2 regions of the Pseudoalteromonas sp. BZA4 genome follow, and region 2 is predicted to be linked to the other one. Evidence: riboswitches for the same ligand, from Rfam matches in the RefSeq annotation. Region 2 holds a riboswitch; the other holds the start of a gene.
What was found. Region 2 has a riboswitch for lysine ahead of dapA (4-hydroxy-tetrahydrodipicolinate synthase). Riboswitches for the same ligand answer to the same signal wherever they lie in the genome.
Positions count from the first base shown of each region.

Region 1: linked by a shared signal. The riboswitch ahead of lysC (lysine-sensitive aspartokinase 3) and the one ahead of dapA (4-hydroxy-tetrahydrodipicolinate synthase) in region 2 are both predicted to bind lysine.

Region 1 covers NZ_JBECOT010000001.1:53,723-57,141, forward strand. Annotated here, with positions in the region: gene nhaD (sodium:proton antiporter NhaD) at 1-903, shown strand, start outside; lysine riboswitch at 992-1,164, shown strand; gene lysC (lysine-sensitive aspartokinase 3) at 1,246-2,625, shown strand; gene ABMY41_RS00220 (4'-phosphopantetheinyl transferase superfamily protein) at 2,602-3,339, opposite strand.
Region 2 covers NZ_JBECOT010000026.1:10,356-13,774, reverse strand. Annotated here, with positions in the region: gene ABMY41_RS12110 (protein adenylyltransferase SelO family protein) at 1-577, opposite strand, end outside; gene ABMY41_RS12105 (DNA-3-methyladenine glycosylase I) at 586-1,281, opposite strand; lysine riboswitch at 1,465-1,661, shown strand; gene dapA (4-hydroxy-tetrahydrodipicolinate synthase) at 1,799-2,683, shown strand; gene ABMY41_RS12095 (2,3,4,5-tetrahydropyridine-2,6-dicarboxylate N-succinyltransferase) at 2,698-3,419, shown strand, end outside.

The DNA of each region.
Region 1 (3,419 bases), on a different contig from region 2:
TTTTCATCTATTTCAGACAACATAACTGCAACTTTAATCTCGCTTGCGGTGGTGATGTCGCTGAAATTAGATCCTAAAAAATTAATAAAATATGCGACCTTAATTGTATTTAGTGTTAACTCGGGTGGGGTATCGCTGATCACCGGTGATGTTACAACCCTGATGATTTTCTTAGACGAAAAAGTCACTATTGCTAATCTACTATTATTAATTGCCCCTGCTCTGACAAGTGTTGCACTGCTCGCGGCGATGTTGTCGGTGGGTATGTCGGGTAATGTTGTGTTTGAAAAGCAAGCAGCCCGTCGTATCGAAAAGACAGATATTACCATTGCGGTTATCTTCTTCTCGACGATTATTGCTACGTTAACTTTGAGTGTGCTTTATAGTGTGCCGCCGTTATTAACCTTTTTATTTGGTTTATCTCTGATGTTTTTGGTTGCGCAATTCTTAATGCGCAAAAAAGACGTTAACAAAAAAATCATCGATTATATTCGTGAAATTGAATACGACACCTTATTGTTCTTCGTCGGTGTATTATTACTCGTTGGCGCATTAAAAGAAGTTGGTATGCTTGCTAAATTTACTCACTTATATGAGTTGATGGCACCGGAATATGCCAACTACTTGATGGGGCTATTATCAGCGGCGGTAGATAACGTACCTCTAACAGCAGCACTTTTAAAAGCTGATATTGTGATGAGCCCTCAGCAATGGCTGTCGTTTACTTACGCAACTGGGGTCGGTGGCTCAATGCTTATAATCGGCTCTGCGGCAGGTATTATTGCCATGAGTAAGGTTAAGGCACTGACCTTTATGAGCTATCTTAAAATGTCGGTTTATTTATTAATTGCTTATACCGTTGGTTATTACGGTTCGCACTTAGCGGGCAGTTTAATTTCATAAAACAACTTGACAGCTAGACGTCTAAACGTTAACTTTCGAAGCCTGCTTTTAACAGCAGGCTTTGTTATTTTAACCAGGTGTTAACTTAACATTCAGAAGAGGTGCGATACTTAGGTAATTAATGTGAGGTGACGAACGCCAATGACCATTAATGAGGGAAGTACTCGCCGAGAAAATTAACCGGACGTCACGGTTATTTTTCGGTTTATGGGGCTGAATCCTCAAAACTGTCACCAAACTAGGTGGAGAGCTTCTGGCATGGACTACTCTTTATTTTCAAAGCACCCCCTTGCCGAGTTCTTCTTGAATTACTGTGGATAGTTTTCCACAAAAGGAGACGACATGAATACCCAATTAGCCGCCAACACAAAATCAGATTACGTTGTTGCAAAATTTGGTGGCACCAGTGTAGCTAACTTTGATGCTATGAGCCGCTGCGCTGAAATCATTTGTGCTGATAATCAAGTACGTATAGTTGCTGTGAGTGCCAGTGCGGGCGTGACAAACCATTTAGTTGCATTGTGTAAAGCTGATTTGAGTGCGGCTGAACGTGATGAGCACATTACTGGTGTGGTAGCCATTCAAGAAGCAATCTTGGCAGAGCTGTCGCTGGATGCTGATTTAGCACATGGCTTTAATGAAACGCTTAAGGCTTTTCAAAAGCTAGCATCAGACGGGGCTAAGTCAGTAGCAGATCAAGATGAACTACTGAGCTTTGGCGAGCGTTTATCATCGTATTTATTTACTCAAGTATTACGCGGGCAAGGTCTTGATGCGGTGCGTTTTGATGTACGTAAAGTGCTAAAAACAGATAGCCAATTTGCTAAAGCTACCCCAAATGTTGCAGCAACCGCTGCGGCTGCTAAAGAGCATTTAGTGCCATTACTTGATGACCATGTTGTGGTAACTCAAGGTTTTATTGGTAGCAATGAGCACAATCAAACAACGACCTTAGGCCGTGGTGGTTCAGATTACAGTGCTGCATTACTAGCAGAAGCAATTAACGCAAAAAGCGTGCATATTTGGACCGATGTTGTGGGTATTTTCAGTACTGATCCGCGTTTATGCGCTAAAGCAAGCCCAATTGCACGCTTAAGCTTTGATGAAGCGGCCGAAATGGCAACGTTTGGTGCAAAAGTACTGCATCCTGCAACCATTTTACCTGCAAGCCGTAGCCATATTAGTGTGTTTGTTGGTTCAAGTCGTGAACCACAGTTAGGTGGTACATGGATTGAAAAAGAAAAATCTCAGCAACCCGGTATACGTGCCGTAACACAGCGTAAAAATCAAATTCTGTTAACGGTTAAAAGCCCAGAAATGCTCCTAGCGAGTGGTTTCTTAGCACGTGTTTTCACCATTTTAAGTGAGTTTAATATTTCGGTTGATTTGGTTACTACCTCCGAGATCAGTGTTGCAATCACTTTAGATAACGCGCCGAATGCATCACGTCCTGAGCTTGATCAAGCTTGTTTAGATAAGCTTTCTGAGTTTTGTCATGTGTCGGTTGAGAATAACTTAACGCTGGTGGCTTTAATTGGTTCTGAAATTCAATTACGTCAGCAAGAAATGAATTTAATGCAGGTATTGAGTGATTTTAATATTCGTTTAATTTGCCACGGTGCAAGTAAACATAACCTTTGCTTCTTAGTTGAGCAAAGCGAGTCAGATGAAGTCGTGCAGGCTATTCATAGCCGACTATTAGAAAGCCAAGTCGCGGCGTAGGTCGTTAAAATTAATAAAAGAGCACTGCCAGTCAGTGCTTTTTTGTGCCACAACACTTATATCAAAACCTTCAATAGAGTTACTACTCGCGCTGAAATTATGTTTGCTCAATTCTTCAAATACATTAGGGGCAAGTAGTTTCGCAATAGGCTGAGCACTTGCTTTGGCAAGCGCTTCTTTTAATGTCCAAATTCTAAAAAAGCACTGTGCCTGTTCATCGGGAGCGTCAAAACGGCTAATTAAGTCAACTTCATCTTGATGATAAAAATGCTTGGCGAGTTTGATAAAAGGGCGAGGCTTACTGCTTTGTTCAATATCAAAACCAAATAGCTGTTGTTCAGGGTTAAGGGCTGCGCCAATTAAACCATTTGAATGTGATAAACAGGCCCACACAGGTTCTCTAACTGGGGTATGTAATTTAAGCTTGCTGTCTTTGTCATCAAACTGGCTCGATATTTCATTGAGGGCTAAATCATCATGAGGGTAAGCATGTTGATACAAATACTTTAACGTTAGGCGAGTCGCTAAGTACTCTTGCTTGGCAGCAGGGACTTTGCGTTTTTCAAGCACACTTAATTCAAACTCACTGAGTAATTTATCAACGGGTAAACTTGCAACATCAATACGTGTTGCATCCATAAGCATAATTTTTTTGGCTGTTGTCTTGCTTTGTTGCCCGATGATAAGAGTATTCGAAAAGTAGTGACTGCTCATGGTTTAACGCTTACACGAAGGCTCGTATTTAGTTTTGTTTATTTTTACAGCAGATGCACATTTATAGGCACGAACAAACG
Region 2 (3,419 bases):
GCTTTTCTAACCCTTCTATATCACCTTGTGTAGCTAAGTATTGAAATGAGCCAACACGGATATGACTCTTAGCTAAACGAGTGACAACTGCACCCGGGCGAGGTGGCTGGCGATATACCGTTTCGCCAGTTGTAACTACAGCTAAACAACGCGTAGTCGCGATACCAAGCGCATGAAGTGCCTCACTCATGATGTACTCACGTACAGCCGGACCAATTGCACAGCGACCATCACCACCACGTGAGAATACCGTTGCTCCTGCACCTTTTAACTGTAAATCCCACAATATGCCATTTTGATCTGCAATAGCACCAAGCAAATGTGCTCTGCCATCACCAAGACGCGGTGAAAAATGACCAAATTGATGACCTGAGTAACCAAGTGCAACCGGTGCAACATCTTTATCTATTGTTGAACCAGATAGTAATTTAGCTAAAAATTCGCTGTCGTGATTAATCGCAAAATTATCAGCGAGCTTGTCATTAAATAGCAGTAATTGCGGCTTAGCAACGGCACTCGGCATATCTTTAATAGCAAGCAGTTCACTAATATCTGTGTATCGGGTTTGCAGTTTCATAACTGTCCTTAAGATGTCGCTATACCTACACGATTATCGCCTACACCATAGGCCACTAGTTGGCTTAGAGCCTGCAGGCTGTAACCGCTTTGCTGTTGTAATTCATTGAAAAAATCTTGTGCTGCTTGTAATGACTTTTTAGTTTGTAAGCCGCCATCAATCAACTCATGGGCACGCAAGTAGGCTTCTACATCGCGAGAAAGCAAAAAGGTATCTTTACCAAGCGCTCGCAAAGCGTAAGGGCCAGTATTTCCCCCTAGACGCGCACCATGCTTTTTAAGATAGGCCCACAAACCAATAATATTGTCAGTTGGCCAATCTGCAATAAATTGGCTAAAACTGCCATGTTTCTCGGCAACTTCGTGGATCATGTACGCATTTTCTGGGATCGTTTGTACTTTTTTAAAATTACGAACAATTCGCTCATCACTGGCTTTTTGCTCAAGCATATCTGGCGGCATCATCAACAACTTTTCTACGCTGAAATCCCAAAACACATCACGAAAACCAGCCCATTTATTATTGATAACAGACCAATAAAAACCGCTTTGAAAGACTTTACGCGTAAACTCTTCTAACCATAAATCGTCATGCATTTTGGCAATATCAGTATCATCGAGCGGGTTTGATAACAATGCATGCAGCATTTCTTCGCTGCCTTTTCGAGATACGGCTCGCTGATAAATATCGTTAAATTTTTCCATCATTTTTCCAATTTATTTGGTTAACGCTAAGTGTACGTAAAAACACGCTTATACGTAACCATGTTGCAAAATCGGTCACTAAAAAACAAATCCTTCGCCTTGACACCTAGATGGCTAAAATGCTTTAATCGCCGCCAATACCCTATTTAACTATGTTGGCTTTAACCTTTAAAGCGAGCATAAAGGGCTGGAAGAGGTGCGTTATTCAGGTAGCGTATGGGAAGAGCACAGACTCTGTTGATCATACGTGAGGGGAATTAACGCCGAGAAATAACACCGTTTGTGAGGTGCTTATTTCGGGCGACTGGGCTGAATCCCAGCGACTGTCACCAACAATAGCATAGCGCTATTGATTAGTTTGGTGGAGAGCTTCTGGTCTTAGTATAATAAGGCCGTCGCGTCTTTATTATTTTAAGCCCATTCGCTCTTCGAATTATACCTTGTTCGAACGACGACATGCGGCTCCATTCAAATGTTCCCGCATAAACTCTTCGAATACCTTATAAGTTCGTGAGAGATGATCAACAATTTTGATTTAAACGACTATCCATTGTGGACAGCGCTTGTCACGCCATTTTCTGAATCTGGCGAGGTCGATTACACGGCCCTTGAACAACTGGTCGCGGAGCAGCAAGATGCAAATAACGGCATTTTATTGCTTGGCAGTACCGGTGAAGGACTGGCGCTTTCACTCAAAGAGCAACAAGCCATTGTTGAGCATGTTTGCCAATTAGCACCGAGTGTACCACTCATGGTTGCTGTGGGCGGCATGAACCTTAAGCAACAAGTTGCTTGGGTTGAATACTGCAACCAACTACCTATTCATGGCTACCTGTTAGGTTCACCTCTGTATGCAAAACCTGGGGTTGTTGGGCAAACACATTGGTTTGAAAGCCTATTAGACGCAAGTAACCACCCTTGTATGTTGTATAACGTACCAGGGCGCAGCGCAGTTGAGATTTCACCACAGGTGATCAAAAACCTTGCTGAGCACAGAAATCTTTGGGCTTTAAAAGAAGCCAGTGGCGACATTAGCAAATTTGAAGGCTTTAGAACGGCATCACCAACACTGGCTATTTTCAGTGGCGATGATGCACTTATGCCATATTTTGCTCAAGCTGGTGCAAAAGGTTTAGTTTCGGTTGCCGCGAATGCTTGGCCGAGTCAAACCCATGAGTTTGTTAAACGTAGTTTAAGTGGTCAATACCCAAATCTATTCACCGATTGGTCGCAAGCAATCCAAAGTTTATTCGCTGTGGCAAACCCAATCCCCGTAAAAGTACTGATGCACCTGCAAGGTAAAATAAACACCCCGCATTTACGTCCGCCGCTTACGCATTTAGAGCTTGAGCAAACAGACAGCATCACCCACGCAAACAACACAATTTTATCTTGGAACTAAAAACAGGTTTTATCATGAGCTGGTTAGAATTATTAAACAACTTAGAATCAGGCGCAGTTCGCGCAGCAACACAAGACGAGAACGGCAACTGGCACGCCAATGTTGAAGTTAAACAAGGCATTTTAGAAGCCTTTAAAAACGGCACTAATACTGAGTTCCCTGGTGGTTTTGTTGATAAGCACAACTTAGCACCACAAGGCTTTGCAGCAGATGCAGGCGTGCGTATGGTACCAGGTGGTAGCAGTGTTCGCCGTGGCGCACACGTTGCCAAAGGCACCATTATCATGCCACCAGCATATGTGAATATTGGTGCGTTCATCGACGAAGGTACTATGGTCGATAGCCACGCATTAGTGGGTTCATGCGCACAAGTGGGTAAAAATGTTCACCTAAGTGCTGCAGTACAATTAGGTGGTGTACTAGAGCCAATTGGTGCTAGCCCTGTGGTTATTGAAGATGACGCATTCATCGGCGCAGGCTGCGTTATTGTTGAAGGTGTGGTTGTGAAAAAAGGTGCTGTACTTGCGCCAGGTGTTCGTTTATCTGCAACTATTCCTGTCTACGATTGCGTTAACGAACGCCAGCTAGACAAAGGTGAAGCCATCCCAGAAAACGCGATTGTGATCCCAGGCTCTCGCCCTGCTTCAAATGCATGGGCTCGCGAGCAAGGTCTAAGCATGTCTTGTGCATTGATCGTGAAATACCGTGATGAACAAAGCGATGCATCATTACTGTT